DNA from 3 places in the Brenneria rubrifaciens genome. Region 3 is predicted to be linked to each of the others. Evidence: predicted binding sites of a transcription regulator. Region 3 holds the regulator's gene; each other region holds the start of a gene.
What was found. Region 3 encodes Fur, which represses iron uptake genes when iron is present. Its sites were predicted from a motif close to ATAATAATGAGAACNACTATCAA; they were not measured.
Positions count from the first base shown of each region.

Region 1 (7,997 bases), 1.7 Mb from region 3:
CATGAACTCGGACATTTCCTGACGACCGCCCAATTCATCAATAAAATCGGTGTCCAGCCACGGTTTGTAGATTTTCAGTTCGGCATTGGTCAGCAAACCGTAGCGATAGAAACGCTCGATGTCGTTACCTTTATAGGTGCTGCCATCACCCCAGATGTTGACGCCGTCTTCTTTCATCGCAGCAACCAGCATCGTACCGGTAACGGCGCGGCCCAGCGGGGTCGTATTGAAATAGGTGACGCCCGCGGTGGTATTGTGAAAAGCGCCGCACTGAATCGCGGCAATACCTTCAGCGACCAGTTGCTTGCGGCAGTCAATCAGGCGAGCATTCTCGGCGCCGTATTCCATCGCGCGGCGTGGGATCTCCTCGTAGTCATCTTCATCCGGCTGACCCAGATTCGCGGTATACGCATAAGGAACCGCGCCTTTTTGACGCATCCAAAGCAGCGCGGCGCTGGTATCCAGCCCACCCGAAAACGCGATACCAATACGCTGACCAACCGGAAGATGCTTGAGAATCGTTGTCATAAAAATAATCCCTGCTCAAAAGATCTATGGTTAAAAGCTTAGCAGCCATACCATCATGTTACGCACTACATTGATGAGAGGTGATGACTTTGCGTATCGCAAAACGGACAGGCAAAGTGTATCGTCAAAATCAACACGCTCAAAAATGCATATTTATGCAAAATAAGTGAGTGATGATTTAAACATCTTTTTACCGGGACAGGAAGGGTCGCGCGGTAGTTTATGCAAAAAAATTCGTGGTCAATCGGCGACCAAGCCAGCGAGTATAACGCGATTTCTTACATAAGCTAGGCGGCGAAAGCGGTTAGGGTGATGAGGTCGTGTCATGCATCTGGGGGGGAAGTCACCCTACTCTCTACCCTCACAATCAGTTTCGCCGCACCATAACCCATCTGACGGGCTTACTGCGCCACTGAGACAACGCCGCTACAGCATCATATTCTTCGAGGCGGCAAAGTCTGAACTCGGATACCCCGCATCAGGAAACCAGACGCCGTGTATCCAGCTTTTGTAACAGCATCGACAGAAACAAACTGCCCAGTAACGCGATCGCAAAAACAGAGAAAATACCCAGCACCGGCCGGGAAGGGAAATCCAGACCGTGTGTGCGCATAAAGTGAATGATCAGCGCGTGAAAGCCATAAATTGCCAGTGAATGACGCGAGAGGAGTGCAAGTCCCGGTAGCACCCGGTGATTCAGGTAATGTTTGACTATCACCAGCAGGCTGACCGCAGCCAGAAACACCAGCGGGCCACTGTAAATATAAAACGCCTGGGTAAAGTTTTCGTTTCGCAGCGTGTGATATTTTGTCCCCAACGTAATCAACGCCACGCAGAAAATAAATAACAGCATTGCGGCAAGCACCATTTTCCGCGGGATATCCAGTATGCCCAACGCACGCCCGAGCATGGCATACAGCAGATAATAAAAGGTATCACCGTAAATATAGAGATTGACTGGCAATAGCCTGACCCCGGCAAACTCAACGCGCCCCGTATTCGGATTAGCAATAATCGCCAGCAGTGCGATGAACGCGAGCAAATATTTCCCGGAAACCGGTTTGATATTAATCAGCGGAGAAAACAGATAGATCACCACAATGGCGTAGAAAAACCATAAATGATAAAAAACGGGTTTCTGGAAAGCATGGCGCAGTGCATTCAGGCCATTAATGGGCGTCAGCGCCGCGATATAAATCAATGCGACAGCGCTATAAAACAGAATACACAGACTTATTCTCAGGAAATGTTTTTTCTGCGCACAGCGCTCACCAAAAAACAAATAGCCGGAAATCATAAAAAACAGCGGGACGCAAACCCGGGAAACCGAATTCAGGATATTTGCCACGTCCCAATGCGCTTCACCCGGTGTCCCGCCTGAGGTAATCGGGTACGTTGTGCTATGAATGAGAACGACCATTAAACAGGCCACGGCCCGCAAATTATCAATCCAACCGATCTTTCCGGTCATGCACAACCTCTTAAATATGACGTCTAATCAACAGAGTAGTGTCTGTTAACGGCTGGCACAATCAACAATCGGTTTAATCCGAGGAAAGCGGTGTAACCGGCGCAAAAAAGGCCGTTGATATTTAACGGCCTGATGATAAACGCGACGTCGTCATGATTGTGTCAGAACAAGCCCAGGGGGTTGTCGGAATAACTCACCAGCAGACATTTGGTCTGCTGATAATGGTCCAGCATCATTTTGTGGTTTTCACGTCCGATACCCGATTGTTTGTAACCGCCAAAGGCCGCGTGCGCCGGGTAAGCATGATAACAGTTGGTCCAGACGCGTCCCGCCTGAATGCCACGGCCCATGCGATACGCCACATTACCATTGCGGCTCCATACGCCAGCCCCCAGGCCGTACTCGGTGTCGTTGGCAATCTCCAGCGCATCGTCCATCGTTTTGAAAGTCGTCACCGCCAGCACGGGCCCGAAAATCTCTTCCTGGAAAATGCGCATGCTGTTTTTACCAAACAGGATAGTAGGCTCCAGATAATACCCCTGCGCCAGATCCCCCGGCATCGCCTTACGCTGTCCCCCCGTCAGCACGCGGGCTCCTTCTTTCTTGCCAACATCGATATAGTTAAGAATCGTATCCAACTGGCCGGCGGATACCTGTGCCCCCATCATGGTTTGACTATCCAGCGGATGACCGATGCGGATAGATTCGACGCGTTTGATGGCGCGCTCCATAAAGCGATCATAAATCGACGCCTGCACCAGCGCCCGGCTCGGACAGGTACACACTTCACCCTGATTGAAGGCAAACAGCGTGAACCCTTCCAGCACTTTGTCAAAGAAACTGTCTTCTTTATCCATGACGTCAGCAAAGAAAATATTCGGCGATTTTCCCCCCAGTTCCAGCGTCACTGGCGTTACGTTGCGGGCGGCATAGCCCATAATTTGCTGACCGACTTCCGTCGAACCGGTAAACGCGACTTTGGCGATACGTTTCGAGGTCGCCAGATATTCACCGATCTCACTGCCCGAACCGTTAACGACATTAATGACCCCCGGCGGCAGGATATCCTGAATCAGCTCCATCAGGATCAGCACCGACAGCGGCGTCAGCTTGGCGGGCTTCAGCACAATACAGTTTCCCGCGGCCAGCGCCGGCGCCATTTTCCAGCAGGCCATCAACAACGGAAAGTTCCAGGGAATAATCTGCCCCACCACACCGAGCGGCTCGTGGAAATGGTAGGCGACGGTATCGCCGTCAATTTCACTGATTGCGCCTTCCTGCGAGCGGATACAGGCGGCGAAATAGCGGAAGTGGTCAATGGCCAGCGGCACATCGGCGCCGTGGGTTTCACGAATGGGTTTACCGTTGTCCCAGGTTTCGACATTCGCCAGCAGGTCAAGGTTCTGCTCCATTCGATCAGCAATGCGGTTCAGGATCAAAGCGCGCGCCTGCACGGACATTCCGCCCCATTCCACCTTCGCTTGATGGGCCGCATCCAGCGCATAGTCGACATCCCGAGCGGTCGAACTGGCCACTTCACACAGCGGCTGGCCGGTGATGGGCGTCAGGTTGACGAAGTACTGCCCGCCGTCAGGCGGCACCCAGGCGCCGCCAATAAAATTGTCATAGCGTTTTTTCAGATTGAGGGAACCGTAATCGCCGGAGGTCGACCGGCCCGTAGAAGTGTCTAGTGTCATTTCAGTCTCCTTTTCGCTGTTTGATGCGCGTACGCGGTCGTGCCGCAGTGAAAACAGAGCCAATATGAAAAAATTCGCTAAACAAAAAGAGCATGGACAAAGCGTATATGCAGATACACATTTCTGACAGGCGTAAACCGGCAAGAATGACAACTCTTCGAGGTGACGCACAATTTTATTATTCGTACCGCCACGGCCATACATGCGTTTACGTAAAGGCTCACCATTCAGGGGAGAAAAATTCGCATCCATCAAGGGGTGGTGAAATAATGCCATCCACAGTTTAGAGTTATTACCTTACGGGTATTTCTGATGAAAGACCTTCATCCACAAGCGGTTACCGTCCCTGTCGGGGCATCGCGGCGCACCGTGCGTCATCAAGGCGCATTGTCACAGCCGCAGAACGATTGTCTGGCGGAGGAAGTGCCGGTGGCGCTGGTCTACAACGGCATTTCGCACGTTGTCATGATGGCGTCACCGAAGGATCTGGAAGCGTTTGCGCTGGGGTTCTCGCTTTCGGAGGGCATCATTACGTCACCGCGGGATATCTACGGGATGGACATCCAGCCTGTATGCAACGGCATTGAAGTACAAATCGAGCTTTCCAGCCGCCGCTTCGCCGGGCTGAAAGCGCGCCGCCGGGCAATGGACGGGCGCACAGGCTGCGGCGTCTGCGGGGTGGAGCAACTATCCGAGATTGACAGGCCGGTTACGCCGTTGCCGTTCACTCAAACGTTCTCGCTCAGTAACCTCGACACCGCACTGGCGCAGCTAAAAGACGTGCAGCAGATTGGCCGGCTAACCGGTTGCACCCACGCCGCCGCCTGGATTACGCCGGATGGCGCGTTGCAAGGCGGTTATGAAGACGTTGGCCGCCACGTCGCGTTGGATAAACTGCTTGGCATGCGGGCAAAACAGCCGTGGCAGCAAGGGGCGGTGCTGGTTTCCAGCCGGGCGAGCTATGAAATGGTGCAGAAATCCGCCCAGTGCGGCGTGGAAATCCTGTTTGCCGTGTCCGCCGCCACATCGCTGGCCGTTGACGTCGCCGAGCGGTGCAATCTGACGCTGGCCGGCTTCAGCCGGCCGGGTCGCTCCACCATTTATACTCACCCTCAGCGGTTGCGCGAATGACCAAAGAGACACCGCCCCCCTTAGAGCAAATTGTTTCTAGCCTGGGATATAATGACATAACCGCTTGTTATTCTGGGCTAAAAAACCGCCGCCCATGACGCCGGGGCGAGAATAATCATTTTCAATATCATTTAATTAACTATAATGAACCTAATACTTACGCGGTGCTAACAATAGTGTGTGCCGTTTGATTGGTACGAGAAAACTTTATGTACAGGAAAACGCTGTACTTGAGTAGGCGTACCTCTAACGCTTTTTCGGTACTACCACTTCAGTACTACTACCATGGAGATGCTAAACATGAGTTATTCACTGCCATCCCTGCCTTATGCCTATGACGCGCTGGAACCTCACTTCGACAAGCAAACGATGGAAATCCATCACACCAAACACCACCAGACTTACGTCAATAACGCAAACGCAGCGCTGGAATCCCTGCCTGAGTTCGCCAGTCTGTCCGCTGAAGCGCTGATTGCGCAACTTGACAAAGTGCCGGCAGAGAAAAAAACCGTTTTGCGTAACAACGCCGGCGGTCACGCAAACCACAGCCTGTTCTGGAAAGGGCTGAAACTGGGTACGACGCTGGCAGGCGATCTGAAAGCCGCCATCGAGCGCGATTTTGGTAGCGTTGACGCATTCAAAGAAAAATTTGAACAGGCCGCGGCAACCCGTTTCGGCTCCGGCTGGGCGTGGCTGGTTCTGAAGGATGACGGAAAACTGGCTGTGGTGTCTACCGCAAACCAGGACAGCCCGTTGATGGGTGAAGCCATTTCTGGCGCGTCCGGCTACCCGATCGTGGGTCTGGACGTGTGGGAACACGCCTACTACCTGAAATATCAGAACCGCCGCCCGGACTATATCAAAGCATTCTGGAACGTGGTGAACTGGGACGAAGCGGCAAGCCGTTTTGCCGAAGCGAAAAAATAGGCTTTTTCGCTGCTTCGCCAGGGGTGTTTGCCCATTGATTTCAGGATATGACGATCTGAAAGATAAAGGGCCCACTTAATGACATAAATCGGGATAACCTACTGTTATTCCGATTTATTATTTACCCACGCATCAAACTCACGATTTTCTCTCTTCTTCAATTTCAAATCATCACGTAAATATAAAGTTTTCATGACAGTTGCCGATAAATTGTTTGCAATTTTATCGTGTGAATTTGTGAAGATATCGTTTAGCAAACGGCAATCTCACGATGCCAATGCCACTCGCAAATTGCAGGTATTACCAGATCGGGTGATTCAGTTCATAATAATTGGAAAAAATGGAATGGCGATAAAATTCGAAAATATCAAAGTAGGTAAAAAATTAGGGTTAGGTTTCTGTCTGATATTAATAATGACGGCGTTCATTGCCGGTGCGGGCATCATGCACGTAGAGGAATTAAAGACAAGTATTGATAAAGTCAATTTAAGCAGCGAAATCCGTGAAGAAATCAATCAGGCTAAGTATTACCGGGCGCTATATAGCGTGGGTTACCGGCCGGAAGATATAGAGAAAAATATTCTTCACATTAATAATATGAATACGTTGGTATCTGAGGCGAAACAATGGGACTGGCCGGAAAATGACGCTGCGACGCTTTCCCGAATTACCGCCACTATTGCCGAATATCAGAAAATCCAGCAAAGCTATATTGCGGCCGTCAATAAAAAAGATGACATCAGAAAAAGCTGGAACCTCTGGGAAAGCAATCAATACCTAAAACAGCTCGACGCTCAATTAGAAGCTGAGGGTTATAATACAACTCTTCAATTATTAGTTTCTGAACTTAATCAGAAGCTGACCTCCATTCGTTATCATGCGCGCGGTATTCTGCTTGCACGCGACAAAGAGGCGGAAGAAAATCTGAAAAGCGCGATCAATGACGCACAATCGTCGCTGACCTCTCTATATCAAACCCTGACCCCTGAGCAACAGAAAATTCTAAATCCGGTTATCAGCATAGTGAACGCCTATGAAGAAAAGGCGATCGCGTATATGCCTGCCTATGAGGAAGAAGTGGCGATGGCCCGGCAGATGGGCGTCACCGCCAACCAGATGAACGACGCAGTCGAAGCGTTGCTCAACAGCCAACTGGAGTGGACTCAGCAGGACATCGATGCCTCTAAAATTCAAATGGCCATCAGCGCGCTGATTACGCTGATTCTGGGGCTGCTGATTTCCTGGTTTATTTCCCGCCAAATCACCACGCCGCTGGATCAAACGCTGCATATGGCCGAGCGTATCGCCACCGGCGATCTCACCATGTCCATCAAGACCGCCCGCAGCGATGAGCTGGGCCAGTTGATGAGAAGCATGGCGAAAATGAATGATAATCTGCATAACATGATTGATGAAATCCGCATTGGCGTCAGCCAGATTTCAACCGCCTCAGGCGAAATCGTTGCCGGTAACACCGATCTGTCCTCACGCACCGAACAGCAGGCGGCAGCGGTCGAGCAGACGGCGGCCAGTATGGAAGAACTGACGGCCACGGTAAAACAGAACGCCGATAACGCGCATCACGCCAATAATCTGGTCATCAGCGCGTCCCAAACCGCGAAGCAAGGCGGCGAGCAAGTCAACAACGTGGTGAAAACCATGAATGACATTGAGCAAAGCTCCAAACGTATTGCGGAAATCACCTCGGTGATTAACAGCATCGCTTTCCAGACCAATATTCTGGCGCTGAATGCCGCGGTAGAAGCCGCTCGCGCAGGTGAAGCAGGCCGAGGATTCGCAGTGGTGGCCAGCGAAGTGCGTAATCTGGCGCAACGCAGTTCACAAGCCGCGAAAGAAATCGAAGGTTTGATCGCCGAGTCCGTCCGTCAGGTAAGCCAGGGCGCCTCACTGGTCGGCAACGCCGGAAAAACCATGCATGATATTGTGACGTCAGTCACGCAAGTGCATGACATTATGGGTGAAATTGCCACTGCGTCCGATGAGCAGAGCCGTGGTATCGAGCAGGTTAATCAGGCCATCGTGGAAATGGACAGCACCACCCAGCAAAACGCCGCGCTGGTGGAGCAGTCCTCGGCGGCGGCCGATTCGCTGGAAGAGCAGGCAAGGCTGCTGAAACAGGCGGTTTCCGTCTTCCATTTATCCAATACGCGAGATGAAACAACGCCAGCCAGCATCGCTTTCTCCCGGCCACAAACGCAACTGGCCGATAAACAATAATCAGA
Region 1 is NZ_CP034035.1:3,490,003-3,497,999, forward strand. It holds gene argG (argininosuccinate synthase) at 1-528, opposite strand, end outside; gene EH207_RS15565 (acyltransferase) at 1,007-1,999, opposite strand; gene exaC (acetaldehyde dehydrogenase ExaC) at 2,161-3,696, opposite strand; gene fdhD (formate dehydrogenase accessory sulfurtransferase FdhD) at 4,009-4,827, shown strand; gene sodA (superoxide dismutase [Mn]) at 5,128-5,754, shown strand; gene EH207_RS15585 (methyl-accepting chemotaxis protein) at 6,100-7,992, shown strand.
Region 1: sodA (superoxide dismutase [Mn]) is a predicted target of Fur. The motif match lies at 4,936-4,958, and genes of this name have one in related genera.

Region 2 (7,997 bases), 530 kb from region 3:
AGAACAGGCCTGGTTTCGTCATCAGCAGGATCAGGACACGCCCGACCAGTTTGCGCTGGCCTGGCGGCTCAGCCCGCAAATTCGTATCGGCCGGCTGGTCAGCGCATTGGAAGCGGTGCTGAAAAAGGTTCCGGGTCTTAACGTCAGATACCGTTTCGATGCGCAGGGAGAACTGCGAAAATTTACCGTTCGCCCGGCGATACAGCCCGTCGCTTTTGAACCCATCGCCGACGAAGCGCAGGCGATCGCCGTCCTGTTGCGGGAGCAGGGTAAACCCTGTGAACTGCATCTTGAACCGCCGGTTCGTTTTCTGTTGTTCACCGGGGGGCCGTATGGCGTGATTCTGGGCGCGGTGGCGCACGGTATCCTGGAAAAACAGCTGTCCTGGACGCAGATCCTAAGCACGCTGACCGCCATTTACAATGGCGGGACGTTGCCGAACCTTGATCAGATCGTCGAACACGGCGGGCTGACTGAGGGAATAGGGCTGCCGGACGGCAGTCGCCAGATAAATCTGCCCTGGCTGTATCGCAGTGAGTCGAGCGCGGTGCGGGAGATTATCGATTTCGCCAAACCCTGTTACCGACATGTCAGTGGCGGCGCGGCGGCGCGGTATGGCACGACGATCGAGGCAGCGCGTCTGACGCCGTTCATCTCAGCAGAGGGTGGACCGCAAGCTCAGATGAGGGTTCTCGCGGCGCTGTTCGGTTGCTATCTGTCCACCATCAGTGCCGGCGAAGAGGTGGTCGTCAGCCTGCCGGTTGACGGTGAACGCGGGGATGCCGTCTCGGATGACGCAGCGCCGGCTCCCCGACTGCGGCAAGTTGTAGTGCGTAATGACGGCAGACCGCTGAGTGAAATTGCGACGCAGGCGCAGAAAAGTCTGACGCAACGCGGAAACGGTGTTGCGGCATCAGGTTCCCATGTGCTGGTGACCCGGCGGCTGGAACCTTCGGCGTCGCTGCGGTTGGCGGACGTCACTGCTACACGGATACCGTTGCCCCCTGCGCACTGTTCTGTCGATCTCGCGTTGGCCGTCGGCGACGAACCGGGAGAGAGTCTGAGTCTGGATCTGATCACCGGGCCGCAGGTTTCACCCCATATTGGCGGCTTCCTGCTCGAACAGTTTGTTGCCTGGTTGGTCGGGCAGACGGCGGCTCTGCCGGTGGTCGTTGGCGCGCCTGCCCCAACGACAAACGCGCCGCAATCGTCAGACGGCACGCACGAGGCGGAGATGGCCGAAACGATCCTCGCTGAACTCCGGGAGGCGCTGTCATCGCCCCAGATGGGCCTTGATGATGATTTTTTCGATTACGGCGGGCATTCGCTGATCGCCACGCGCGTGATAGGGCGGTTGCTTAGCCTTCACCAGATCGAAATTCATATCAGCGATCTGTTCAGTCATCCTACCGCCCGGGGGCTGGCCGCGCATGCGCGGCGCACCGGCGGGAGAATCGTCGCGCCTCCCGCCGTCACCGCGACGCCGCACAGCGGTGCGGCGTCCGCGCCGTTATCACTGGCGCAGAAATCATTATGGAAAGCCTACGCCGCCTATGATTTCGGCGACATCTTCAATATTCCCTTTGCGTTGCGCTTTCTCGACCCGGTCGATGAAACGGCGTTCCGGCAGGCGCTGCTTGATGTGCTGGAACGGCATACCGGCTTGCGAACGCTGTTTAACGAGAGGGAGGGCGAGGTGCGCCAGCATGTCGTTGCGTTCAGCGATCTGCCGAGCTATCAATGGTTCGGGTATTCGCATCAAAGCGAGGCGAGTGACTGGCGCGAGCGACTGGCAGAGGAAGCCGGATACCGCTTTAATCTCGCTGAAGAACTGCCGCTGCGTATTAAATTTATTCGCGATGGCGCATCAGGGCAGCAGATTCTTTCCATGCTGTTCCATCACATTGTACTGGATGAGTGGTCCGTCAATCTGATGATGGACGAGTTGGCCCAGGCTTACCCGGCACGGGTGGCGAACAGAGCGCCGGTATGGAATAACCAGCCGGCGCCTTTTCATGAGTTTGCCATTGCACAACATGAAGCCGGATTCAACCAGACGCACCTTGACTATTGGGTCGAGAGCCTGCGCGGTGCACGCGGTGGCCAACCGCTGTTCGGGATTGAAACGTCTGCCGGAAACGGCGTGGCGTCATCTTCCAGCGCCGGGGGATGGGTGGAGCTGAAAATAGCGCGTTCGGTCTCGGAGGGGTTATACCGGCTGGCCCATGAGCACAGCGCTTCACTGTTCAATGTGGTGTATGCCGGCATTGCGGCCACGCTCCACGGCCTCGGCGCGCCGGATGATCTGGTCATCGGCACGTCGGCGTCAGGACGGAACGATGCCCGCTTCTTTGACACCATCGGTTATTTCACCACGGTGGTTGCGCATCGTTTGCGCTTCACCGAAGGGATCACCCTGGCCGCGCTTATCGATCAGGTGAAGAACAACATTAACCAGTCTATCCCTCACACCGATATTCCCATTGATTTGATTGAAGAAGCGCTGTCGGAGGAAGAGGCATCGGATCGCAAGCATATGTTTGAAGTCTTTATCCAACTGCATGCAAAAAACAAACTGAACGGCTGTTTTACTTTGCCTGAGGGGGGCCGCGTGGCTTTCCGGCAAGTAGACCCGGAAAAAAACGAATCATTGCTGGGCCTGCATTTTGAGGTGATGGAGGAGGTCATCGACGGCGAAACGTCGATACGCGTACTGATGAGCTACCGAACCGGCCACTATGACGCCGGGCGGGTCGATTTGATCGCCAGTACGCTCACCGCGACGTTTGGGCGGCTGGCGGAACCGCAGGCGGGTGTTCTGCCGCTCGCGGCGCTCGTCTCGCCGCCGCAGGCGGTGAACCACGGCGGCGAGGCGGCATCATGACCGAATCATCGCCGCCGGCTGGGAGCATCGGGGCGGACTTTGTTCCGCCGATGTACCCGGACCAAATTACCGGATCGCTTAACCAGGGCTGCGTCAGCACGCTCTGAGACGAGTCAACCTTAACTGACAGGAGGAAAGAATGAGCATCCCTAAATTGAAAAGCTATGATTTGCCGGTTCAGGCGGCGCTACCGGTCAACAAAGTCAACTGGCCGCTGGCAACGTCCCGTGCCGCGCTGTTGATTCATGACATGCAGCATTATTTCCTTAATTTCTGGGAACAGGACACGCCGCTGGTTAAGCGGGTGGTGGAGAATATTGCCCGTCTGAAAAAGGCCTGCCGTCAACAGGGCATACCGGTGTTCTATACCGCCCAGCCCGAAAATCAGAACGATGAGGAGCGTGCCCTGCTGAACGATATTTGGGGGGCGGGATTAACGCATTGCGCCGGCCAGCAGGGGATTGTCGATGCGCTGGCGCCGGAAAAGGAGGACATCGTGTTAACCAAGTGGCGCTACAGCGCGTTTCAGCGCTCCGATTTAGAGTTAATGCTGAAAAACAGCGGGCGCAATCAATTGATAATCTGTGGCGTTTATGCGCACATCGGTTGCCTGACAACCGCTCTGGACGCGTTTATGCGTGATATCAAACCCTGTATGGTGGCCGATGCGCTGGCGGATTTCAGTTATGAGCAGCATATGATGGCCCTGTGCCACACGGCCAATTGCTGCGGTCAGGTGGCAACCACCGGCGGGCTGGTGGACGCGCTGAATAGCGAGACGCCGGGTTGGGATAACGCGCGTCTGCGCGAGGTGCTGTTGCCGCTGCTTGATGAAGACTGCGGCGAGATTGGCGACGATGAAAACCTGCTCGAATACGGTCTGGACTCGGTGCGCATCATGTCGCTGATCACCCGCTTGCATCAGGAGGGGTATGCGGTCGATTTTATCTCCCTGATGAAAAATCCTACTTTTAACGGCTGGCAGTCGTTGCTGGATCAATGTCAGGGTCGCGTGGGTATGAGCGGCGGAATTAATGTCAGCAGCCGGGCGGGATGCGGCAGCGGAGCAGATAATTGACGGCGGTGTCGGCGCGTGATGGCGGGGTTATTCATCTGCGGAGCGCATGACACGCGCCGGTGTACCGGCGCGCGGCGATTCGCCTAGTCCTGGCTGTCCATAATTTCATGGCGCAGATCGTGATAACGCTCTTCGTCATAGCCGTGGCGCCAGTAAGGAATGGCGTAGATTCGCTGACGATCGTAGCCTTTGTCCCGGCGAATATAGCGACGCAGCGATTTGACTATCTGATCTTCGCCGGCGATCCAGAAAGTGACTTCCCGCTCGGGTAACGCCCATGAGGTAAACGTGTTTACCAGCCTGTCCGTCTGGGAAATGTCTCCTGTCAGCCAGATGACCTCCACACCGGCCGGTTTGATCAGATCTTGCTTATCGCTCTCATCGTCGACACGAATAATGACTTTGCCCTGCGCATCGGGGGCCATTTTCTCCAGCAGTGCCGCTATCGCCGGTAACGAGGTGGGGTCGCCGGCCATAAAATAGTGTTTTGCTTCCGGCAACATCGGATCGGGGCCGCCAGGATTGGAGATTCCTATCCAGTCTCCGGGTTGGGCATGCCGGGCAAAATTCAACGCCGGCCCTTCCGCGCCGTCATGGAGGGCAAACTCAATATCAAGCTCCCGCTGACCTAGTCGGATAGCCCGTACCGAGTAGGTTCGGATAAACGGCGGCACCTCATTTTCCTGCCATTGCGGTCCCTGGGGCGTCAACGTGGGTAAAGCCGGTTTTAACTGCCCCTTACATGGTAACAGGATTTTCAGGTGCCAGCCTTCACAGTCCGGCGGGTAGTTATGCAGGTTTTCACCGCTGAATGTGATACGCCGAAGACCGGGCGTTATGTCGCGAAAATCTTTAACCTGGATCAACTGCGGGGGGGCTGGGCGGTAAGTGGTTTTGGGGGCGTCGTTGGTTGCAGACATCATTTTTCTCCCAAGGTAAAGGTTATTTTTTATCCGCCCAGCGTATCAGTTATGGCTTTAAATGTTAATTGTTATCATTATCATGCAGAGGGGCTGATTTTTACTCGCCCCCTAGCGCGCCGCCCTTGCCAGAATCTGTGAGACGGGTTGCCGCTGAAGCCAGCGAATGCGAGTCGCGATCATGATCGCGGCGGCGGTTAATCCAATAATAAAACCACACCAGAAACCCGCGGGCCCCATGCGGGGAACGACATGATCAGTTAACGCCAGCACATAGCCGCTCGGCAGCCCCAGAATCCAATAGGCGGTAAACGTAATATAAAAGATTGACCGGGTATCTTTATATCCGCGCAGCACGCCGGTGCCGATAACCTGTACGGCATCGGAGATTTGATAGACTGCGGCCAGCAACATCAGGTACGACGCCATCGCCACTACGTCAGGATTCTGATTGTAGAGCTGGGCAATGGGTTCGCGTAACAGTGTGGTGAAGACCGCTGTGCAGGATGCCATGACAATCCCCGTCATCAATCCGGTATGTGCCGCGATACGGGCAAGTTCGGCGGAACCTTCGCCCAGTCGGTGGCCGACGCGAATTGTTGTGGCAACGCCAACCGACATGGGTAAGACGAACATCAGCGAGCTAAAATTCAACGCGATCTGGTGTCCCGCGACCTCCACAACCCCCAGAGGCAGCACCAACAGCGCAACCACAGCGAACAGGGTGACTTCAAAGAGCAGCGCCAACGCAATGGGCAAACCGAGCGAGAACAGGCGTTTCAGCACACGCCAGTCCGGTCTGAAGCGTGATTGTTGCCGCCTGATATCGCGTAACCAGGCGGCTCGGCGGGTGTAAATCACCATCATCAGTAGCATAAGCCAATAGACCGACGCCGTGGCAACTCCGCAGCCAATGCCGCCCAATTCGGGCAGGCCGAATTTACCGTGGATAAGCACGTAATTAATGGGGATGTTGATCAAAAGCCCGATAAAACCCATGACCATACCCGGTTTGGTTTTTGACAAACCTTCGCATTGGCAACGTAAAACCTGATAGAACAGGTAGCCGGGCACCCCCCATAGCAGCGCGCGCAGGTAGCCAACCGCTTTTTCCGCCAGCGCTGGCGAACCGTCATTCATCAGATTGATGGCGTAACCCCCCTGGTACAGCATCAGCATGATGAACACGGAGAGAACCAGCGCCAGAAAGAAAGATTGTTGAACCTGATGCGCGATGCGTTCACGGCGGCCGGAACCATTCAACTGCGCGACAACCGGCGTCAAAGCCAGCAATAATCCATGACCGAAAAGAATGGCCGGTAGCCAGATAGAGGTGCCAATGGCGACGGCAGCCATATCGGTGGCGCTGTAGGCGCCGGCCATAATGGTATCAACCACACCCATTGAGGTTTGTGATACTTGCGCAATAATGACAGGAACTGCGAGCGCCAATAACTTACGCGCTTCGGACAGATACTTCTGCACAAACACCTTCCTTGAATTGACGAACCGGATAGCGGGATAATCGAACGTGGATAAATGCAATGCCGTCTCTGTGAGAGGCGAGGCTGATATTGTAACGACTTGCCGGAACTAAACCAGCATGCCGGAGATTAAATTCACTGAAAATTTAACAGTGATTAACATATTTACTCACTTTAGCCATGCGGTTTGGTTTTCCACTTAATCTGGGGCACACTGCATGACAGCCATTGATATGAGTCAATTAGGGTATATCGCTCAATACCCGTTTTATTTACATCCTTTTTCAAGAGGCAAGCGCCGTATGTTTACTGGTATTGTTCAAGGCACCGCGCCGGTGGTGTCCATTGATGAAAAATCAAATTTTCGTACGCATGTGCTTAAACTTCCACCCGAACTGCTGCCGGGGTTGGTCCCAGGGGCGTCAGTGGCGCACAACGGCTGCTGTCTGACGGTGACATCGCTAGCGGGCGACTGCGTCAGCTTCGATTTGATGAAAGAAACATTGCGGTTGACCAACCTTGGCGAAGTGAAGGCAGGCGATCGCGTCAATGTCGAACGGGCGGCAAAAATAGGTGATGAGATCGGCGGACATGTTATGTCCGGGCATATTATCTGTACGGCGGAGGTGGTGAAAATTCTGGTATCGGAAAATAATCACCAGATCTGGTTTCGCCTGGCCGACGAGTCGCTGATGAAGTATGTGCTGCACAAAGGTTTTATCGGTATTGACGGGATCAGCCTGACGATTGGCGAGGTCACCCGCAGCCGTTTTTGTGTGCATTTGATCCCGGAAACGCTTAACCGTACCACGCTGGGGCAGAAGCGGCTGGGACATCGCGTGAATATTGAAATCGACCCGCAAACTCAGGCGGTGGTGGATACCGTAGAGCGCGTGTTAGCCAGCCAACAGACGCCCGTGTCCGCCAGCGAAGCGTAACGGTATTTCACCAGCCGTTGGGAGGGGCTTTCCGGCGGCTTTCAGCAGACAGGACTAGCGCGGAACGCGTAATCCCCCTTCAACGCCATTTGAACTGAAAAGTATCTGCCAGAGCTGGAGATTCCGTGCCCGGAAAGCGCCTGCGCAGGCATTCAGATAGTAACCGAACATACGGCGGAAACGTGCGGAATAACGTGAGGCAAGATAAGGCCAGCTTTGCTGGAAGCGCTCATGCCACGCCATCAATGTGCGGTCGTAATCGGCGCCGAAATTATGCCAGTCTTCCATTACCAAGTAGGACTCGCTGGCCTGTGCAATATGACGCACGGAAGGAAGACAGCCATTGGGGAAAATATATTTGTCCGTCCAGGGATCGAGCTGCGAGTTGGTTTGATTCGCGCCGATGGTGTGCAGCAGAAACAGACCGTCAGGCTTGAGATTCTGACTGACGACGCGAAAATAGGCGTCATAATTGCGCGGACCGACATGTTCAAACATCCCGACAGACACGACGCGATCAAACTCATGGGTGAGGTCGCGGTAATCCTGTAGCAGAATGGTGACGTCCAGATCTTTGCAGCGCTGCTGAGCCAACTTTTGCTGTTCGCGGGAAATTGTCACGCCGCAAACGGATACGCCATAACGACGGGCGGCAAATTCCGCCAATCCACCCCAGCCACAACCGATATCCAG
Region 2 is NZ_CP034035.1:1,682,642-1,690,638, forward strand. It holds gene EH207_RS07845 (condensation domain-containing protein) at 1-2,884, shown strand, start outside; gene EH207_RS07850 (isochorismatase family protein) at 3,024-3,962, shown strand; gene EH207_RS07855 (siderophore-interacting protein) at 4,046-4,882, opposite strand; gene EH207_RS07860 (MATE family efflux transporter) at 4,994-6,367, opposite strand; gene EH207_RS07865 (riboflavin synthase subunit alpha) at 6,669-7,304, shown strand; gene cfa (cyclopropane fatty acyl phospholipid synthase) at 7,359-7,997, opposite strand, start outside.
Region 2: EH207_RS07855 (siderophore-interacting protein) is a predicted target of Fur. The motif match lies at 4,944-4,966, and genes of this name have one in related genera.

Region 3 (7,997 bases):
ACTGTTGCGTACGGCCTCAATCATTGTGAGGGCGGAGCCGCTTAAGGTGCCGTTATCATCCACACACCACCCGTCGCGGTAGTATATGGTTTTACCAGCAAAAATGAACTGCTCGATGTCCGCGCCGGCGGGTGCCGTGGCGTCAGTGACCAGCACCAGTTTGTCACCTTTGATCCGTTTACTGTTACGGATGTTTGCCCAGTCAACGTGTAAACCATCAGCGATAATACCGCAATAGACTTCTGGCGCATCGTAGATGGCGCCGACCAGACCCGGCTCACGCCCCGTCAGGCAAGGCATGGCGTTAAATAGGTGTGTGGCAAGGGTGATACCTGCGGCAAATCCTTGTTTGGCCTGTTCCCAGGTCGCGTTGGAATGCCCTGCTGAAACCACAATCCCCGCATCCGTAAGCTGACGGATGATCGATGATTTGACTTTTTCCGGCGCCAGCGTGATTTTTGTGATGACATCTGCGTTTTGACACACGAAATCAACCAGTTCTTTCCCCGGCTGACGAATAAAGGCGGGATCGTGCGTGCCTTTTTTGATGATATTCAGCCAGGGACCCTCAAGATGCAACCCCAGCGCCTGATGACGGTTTTTCGCGAGATAGGCCCGCATGACGCCGACGGCATGCTTTATAAACGCATCGCTGGAAGTGATAAGCGTCGGTAAAAAGCTGGTGCAGCCTGATTTCTGATTGGCCTGCTGCATTATCTCCAACGTTTTGATGGAAATGGATTCCAGTGAGTCATTAAACTGGACGCCGCCGCAGCCATTGAGTTGCAGGTCGATAAATCCAGGGGCAATCGACGCACCGCCCAAGTCATGCTTTTCCAGATCGGCGGGAAGCGTGTCAACGTGGCAGACACGCTCTATCAGACCGTTGGCAATCACGACGGCATGATTATCAAGCACCTGGCGACCGGTAAAAATCCGGCCATTTGTTAAAGCAAACATCATCAACTCCCGGCTACAGATTAAAGATTTTTCATATTTTCCGCTTCTAACTCTCGGAAATATTTAACGGTTTTGACCTTCAGTTCCATGGTGGAGGGTTCATCGCAAACCATCAGCGCTTTAGCATGAAGCTGTAGACAACTGATTGTCCACATGTGGTTTACATTTCCTTCCACCGCCGCCCGTAATGCCTGTGCTTTATTGCGGCCGGTGACCAGAATCATCACTTCTTCGGCGTCCAGCAACGTTCCTACGCCTACGGTAAGGGCATATTTCGGCACCAGACTCACGTCACCGCCAAAAAAACGAGAGTTGGCAATGCGTGTTTCTTCCGTCAGGGTTTTGATACGCGTTCTGGAGGCTAAAGATGAGGCGGGTTCATTGAAAGCAATGTGTCCATCGTTGCCCACTCCCCCCATAAACAGGTGGATCTTGCCATAGAATTTGATTTTATCTTCATAGCGGCGACACTCTGCCGCGATATCCTTTGCGTTACCGTTCAACAGGTTAATATTTTCCTGCGAAATATCAATGTGATTGAAAAAATTCTGATACATGAAGGTATGATAGCTTTCAGGATGATTGGCGGGCAGGCCGACATACTCATCCATATTGAACGTCACAACGTGTTTGAAACTCACCAGACCGGCTTGATGCATGACTATGAGTGCTTTGTAGGCTTCCAGCGGCGAGCTGCCTGTTGGGAGACCGAGAATAAAGGGGCGGTTGACGCTGGGGCTAAAATCGTTAATTTTCTGGACGATATAATGTGCGGCCCATTTGCCAACGTCAGCAGCCGTATTTAAGGGGATGAGTCTCATCAGTGCTCTCCTGGTTAACTTAATAAGCGGTTACGTCATCTACAATTCGCGGTTGTGCGGGCATTTCTCGTCCCTCCCTGTCTTCAGGTTATCCAGGTTTCTGTGAGTGGGTTCCGTTGCCGCCATACCGCGCCTTGATAGCGACAGGACTAAAATAAGTATTAGGCGAAATCGCGCTGTCAGCGCGTTTCAGTACCGAGTTTAAAACCGGACCTCAGTGTACCTTGTTTTTTTTTATCTTAAAATAAGTGGGTGTTTTATTCAGGTATAAACTTTTTATATGCGATTTTTTAGCGATTGCTATCACATAATGCTTGGGTTTAATTTGCGTTGCGAAATATTTTTCTTACACTCCATGCCAAAACCACGCCTCATGGTTTTTCTGGGCAGTGAGCAAGTTTAACTGGCGGTATTGTTTGCCCCACAGGGGAAGAGAGGGAAAGGTGAGTATTCTTAACTATTTACAGAAGGTTGGGCGGGCACTGATGGTGCCTGTCGCTACGCTGCCTGCCGCCGCCATCCTGATGGGCGTCGGCTACTGGATTGATCCGGTCGGTTGGGGAAGTGAAAACGCGCTGGCGGCTCTGTTTATCAAATCAGGCGCAGCCATTATTGAGCATATGGCGGTGCTGTTTGCCGTGGGTGTCGCGTATGGCATGTCAAAGGATAAAGATGGCGCCGCCGCACTAACCGGTTTTGTCGGCTTTCTGGTGCTGACCACGCTCTGCTCACCCGCGGCAGTGTCTATGATTCAGAAGATCCCGGTCGATCAGGTGCCTGCGGCTTTCGGGAAAATTGAAAATCAGTTCATCGGTATTCTGGTCGGGGTTATTTCTGCGGAACTGTATAACCGCTTTAGTCAGGTGGAATTGCCAAAAGCCTTGTCATTCTTCAGCGGGCGTCGTCTGGTTCCAATTCTTACCTCATTCCTGATGATTGTGGTGGCGTTCATTTTAATGTACGCTTGGCCGATCATCTATAATGCGCTGGTGGCTTTTGGCGAGAACATTCAGCAATTAGGTTCGATTGGCGCTGGTGTCTATGCGTTCTTCAACCGCTTGTTGATTCCTGTCGGTCTGCACCATGCGCTGAACTCGGTATTCTGGTTTGACGTGGCCGGGATTAACGACATTCCGAATTTCCTGGCTGGACAACAGTCTATCGACGCCGGTAAAGCGGTTATTGGAATTACCGGACGATATCAGGCCGGGTTCTTCCCGATCATGATGTTTGGTCTGCCCGGCGCCGCGTTAGCCATCTATCACTGCGCGCGCCCTGAGAATAAGAGTAAAGTCGCCGGGATTATGATCGCGGCCGCATTTGCTTCCTTCTTCACCGGGATCACCGAACCGCTTGAGTTTTCATTTATGTTTGTCACGCCGGTGCTGTATTTCCTCCACGCGCTGCTCACCGGGATTTCGGTTTTCATTGCGGCCAGCATGCATTGGATAGCAGGTTTTGGCTTTAGCGCCGGACTGGTGGATATGATACTGTCATCGCGCAACCCGCTGGCAACGCACTGGTATATGCTGATACCGCAAGGGCTGGCGTTCTTCGTGATTTACTATCTGGTATTCCGTTTTACCATCACCCGTTTCAACCTACTGACGCCGGGGCGTGAACTGTCCGTCACGGGTAGCGAGGCCGATGGAGATATTGTCAATACGGCGTCAGCGGCACCCACGGCCAAAGACAGCCATCAACTGGCGCGTGGCTACTTGCAGGCGCTTGGCGGCAAAGATAATCTGGTTGGAATTGATGCCTGTATTACGCGTTTGCGTCTGAATGTCGCGGATTCCGGCCTGGTTGATGAAGCTCAGGTCAAACGGCTCGGCGCGGCGGGCGTTGTCCGTCTCAATAAGCAGAGCGTCCAGATTGTGGTGGGGACGCAGGCAGAATCCATCGCTTCCGCGCTGAAGAAAATCAGTCAAGAGTGACGCCATTTGGCGCCATGTGAATGGCGGTCCGTTATATTCAGTAGCGTCATATCGGTTAAATATGCGGGGTGAGATCACTGTCTCACCCTTTTTTTTCATCATTGATAATTTAATGAAACTAACGGTTGTTTCCAGGCGTAGCTTGTTGGATCATTAACGGTTATAGGTCGTTTTAGCATTGAGGAATCGAGAATGAGTGAGGCTGAAGCCCGCCCAACTAACTTTATTCGCCAGATTATTGATGAAGATTTGGCATCCGGTAAGCACGATCGCATTCAGACGCGCTTTCCACCGGAGCCTAATGGTTATCTGCATATCGGGCATGCGAAGTCTATCTGCCTGAACTTTGGTATTGCCCGTGACTACCAGGGGCAGTGTAATCTGCGTTTTGACGATACCAACCCGGTAAAAGAAGATATTGAATACGTCGAGTCAATCAAACGTGACGTAACATGGTTGGGTTTTTCATGGAGCGGTGATGTTCGCTATTCTTCCGATTATTTCGATCAACTGCATCTGTATGCGGTTGAGTTGATCAGCAAAGGGTTGGCGTATGTTGATGAACTGACGCCGGAGCAGATTCGTGAATACCGTGGATCGCTGACGTCGCCGGGTAAAAATAGCCCTTATCGTGACCGTACCGTACAGGAGAACCTGGAGCTGTTTGAAAAAATGCGTAACGGGGGTTTTGCCGAAGGAACCGCCTGTCTGCGCGCTAAAATTGATATGGCATCGTCGTTTATCGTGATGCGCGATCCGGTTCTCTACCGTATCAAGTTTGCTGAGCATCACCAGACCGGTAATAAGTGGTGCATCTACCCGATGTATGACTTTACCCACTGCATTTCCGATGCGCTGGAGGGGGTGACCCACTCCTTGTGTACGTTGGAGTTTCAGGATAACCGCCGTTTGTATGACTGGGTTCTGGACAACATCACCGTTCCCTGCCATCCGCGTCAGTATGAGTTTTCTCGTCTGAATCTTGAATATGCCATCATGTCTAAGCGTAAGCTCAATCAACTGGTCGAGGAAAAGATTGTCGAGGGATGGGATGATCCGCGAATGCCGACCATTTCCGGTTTACGTCGTCGCGGCTATAGCGCCGCGTCTATCCGCGAGTTTTGTGCGCGTATTGGCGTCACCAAGCAGGACAACATTGTCGAAATGGTGGCGCTGGAATCCTGTATCCGTGACGACCTGAACGAAAATGCACCGCGTGCTATGGCAGTTCTGGAACCGGTGAAACTGATTATCGAAAATGTGCCTTCAGACCATGAAGAGTGGGTCATCATGCCGAATCATCCGAACAAACCGGAGATGGGCACGCGCCAGGTGGCGTTCAGCCGTGAGGTTTATATTGATCGCGCTGACTTTCGTGAAGAAGCCAACAAGCAGTACAAGCGTCTGGTGCTGGGCAAAGAAGTTCGTCTGCGTAACGCTTACGTGGTCAGGGCCGATCATATTGAGAAAGACGAGCAGGGCACGATCACGGCCATTTATTGCCGTTACGATCCTGAAACGCTAAGCAAAGATCCGTCAGATGGTCGCAAAGTGAAAGGGGTTATTCACTGGGTGTCGGCCGCACACGCGCTGCCAGCGGAATTTCGCCTGTACGATCGTCTGTTCAGCGTCGCGAACCCGGCAGCGGCGGATGATTTTCTGTCCACCATTAACCCGGATTCACTGAAAGTCGTTCACGGTTTTGTTGAAGCAAGTCTGGCGCAGGCTGAAGCCGAAAAAGCCTATCAGTTTGAACGAGAAGGTTATTTCTGCGCAGATCGCGTTTACTCTCGTGCTGGGCATCTGGTGTTCAACCGTACGGTAGGCTTGCGGGATACTTGGGTTGGCTAACGCCGGGTAGATTGGTCAGATGAGGTAAAAAATAAAACCGCCGCGGCGGTTTTATTATATGCGGTAGATTTATCTTTTTGCGTCGTGCAGGGTTTCGTTTTCACGGCAATCCCCGTTACTGCAATGCCCATATAGATACAGACTATGGTTAGTCAGCTTGATGCTGTGTCTTTCAGCGATTTCGCGCTGGCGCCCTTCAATGTATTCATCACGAAATTCAATGACTCTGCCGCAATCCAGGCAAATCAGATGGTCATGATGATGTTGTTGGGTCAGTTCAAAAACTGACTTGCCACCTTCAAAGTTATGTCGGGTTACAATGCCTGCGTCATCAAACTGATTCAGTACACGGTAGACAGTCGCCAGACCAATCTCTTCGCCCATATCAATCAGTTTTTTATATAAATCTTCCGCACTGACGTGGTGGCACTCAGGGTCCTGTAGTACTTCCAAAATTTTCAGTCTTGGAAGAGTCACTTTCAGGCCGGCCTTCTTTAATGCGGAATTATTGTCAGTCATGCGGATTTAGTCCTGTTGCTTACTTATCAATGGAGGCTATCTAGCATCTAGCCTATGACATCGGTCGGCTCAAAAGATAGAGCTCAAAAGATAGAATAGTGCCTCATTATAGAACCGTGCATTCAAAATGAAAACAATGGAATGTTAACAATATTATCCCTATCTATACTATAGACATTCAACGCAATGTATTGTTGATAAATGGGGAAATATTTATACACGTACAAAACCGATGGGTATATTGTACAGGTTAATGAAGGGAAGTTAAAAAAATGTGTCAATCATTATAAAAGGTTTTTCCTATCAATTTGGCTCTGATCAGGGTATCAGAGCCAAAAGCCTCATTAACTGACCAGATCTTTCAGACTCAGCTCTTCACTGATCTGTTTTACCCAGGCAGAGACGCGATCGTTGGTCAACTCAGGTTGACGATCTTCGTCGATAGCCAAGCCGATGAAATGGTCATCATCAGCCAAGCCTTTGGAGGCTTCAAAGTAGTACCCTTCTGTTGGCCAGTGGCCGACAATGGTTGCTCCGCGCGGCTCAATAATATCGCGGATAGTCCCCATGGCATCGCAGAAATATTCCGCATAATCTTCCTGATCGCCACAGCCAAACAGGGCAACCAGTTTGCCCGTGAAATCGATCTCCTCCAGCGTGGGGAAAAAGTCATCCCAGTCGCATTGGGCTTCACCGTAGTACCAGGTGGGGATACCCAGGAGTAGAATATCGAAAGCCTCAAGGTCTTCTTTACTGCTTTTGGCGATGTCATGAACTTCAGCAACACCGGCGCCCAGTTGCTGTTGGATCGTCTTGGCAATGTTTTCCGTATTGCCAGTATCACTGCCAAAGAAAATTCCTATCAGTGCCATGAATTAGATAACCTCTTGATTCTTAATGATATGATGCCATACCTCATCGACTTATCGGCTCATGATAACAGACACTACCTGCATGAGAAACTCGTATCGGTAAGGATAACTCAATTGGACAATGTATTTTGCTTTGTCATCATTCATAACCGCAGGAACGGATGCTCTTGATGGAATCAATGAAAGAATGGCTGAGTTCTGAAGAAGTGATACCGATTTCATTTGGTCATGTCACGCTCTTCCTGGCCATATCTTGATATCCTCCATTCCCTTATATTTTGCGGAAAAGAAACATTCAAATTGGTAGCCCTTTTAAAAATGAACTTTTGTTTATGTGAAAGTGTGTCAAATGTAATGAAGCTGCATTGTTTTACTCTTTATAATGCTAACTCACTTAGCAGATAAATTAAAAAGCTGATAAATTTTAAGAAATTTCGTTAGTGTCGGTTTTGGCAAGAAATAATTAGTAGGGTAATTAAGTGTTACAATAAATATCGTATTGCCAGCGTATTAACATACTCAATTCTTGGAGAAAACTCACGGTAAAATATCGAATTCTCCAGAATAGTGAGAACGCGTAGGACGTTCCGGTACAAGGCGGGATGCCCGGTTACCCCGCGGCGCGGTTTTCACTACTCTTGAACGAAGCGGGCACTTAAATGTTGATGGTCAGTAAACGGTTTTTGGTATAACTCAATCAGATAAATAGCTTAATTCATATAAAACTATGAGATTGTTCACGGAATGGAAAAACAGTCGTCGAAAAGATATATCCAGCTATAAATATTCTCTGAATTTTGTCGATTAATAGCGTGATCCTGTTGGGTTTAATATCGTGAAATTCGGGTGCCGGAGAGAAAAGGCATATTTCGTAGTATGAATTTTCCAGACTCTGTATGTCGAACAACGATAAAAACCATCCTTATTATATTTTACCGCCTAGAGTTGGAGTGAGCTATGAGTTCTATAAAGAACATTACCATTAGAACGGCAATGCTGTGGGTGCTGGGCACCTTTTGCGTGCTGTGGGGAGGCGT
Region 3 is NZ_CP034035.1:1,153,224-1,161,220, forward strand. It holds gene nagA (N-acetylglucosamine-6-phosphate deacetylase) at 1-960, opposite strand, end outside; gene nagB (glucosamine-6-phosphate deaminase) at 981-1,781, opposite strand; gene nagE (N-acetylglucosamine-specific PTS transporter subunit IIBC) at 2,225-3,718, shown strand; gene glnS (glutamine--tRNA ligase) at 3,911-5,569, shown strand; gene fur (ferric iron uptake transcriptional regulator) at 5,639-6,088, opposite strand; gene fldA (flavodoxin FldA) at 6,433-6,960, opposite strand; gene EH207_RS05445 (methyl-accepting chemotaxis protein) at 7,918-7,997, shown strand, end outside.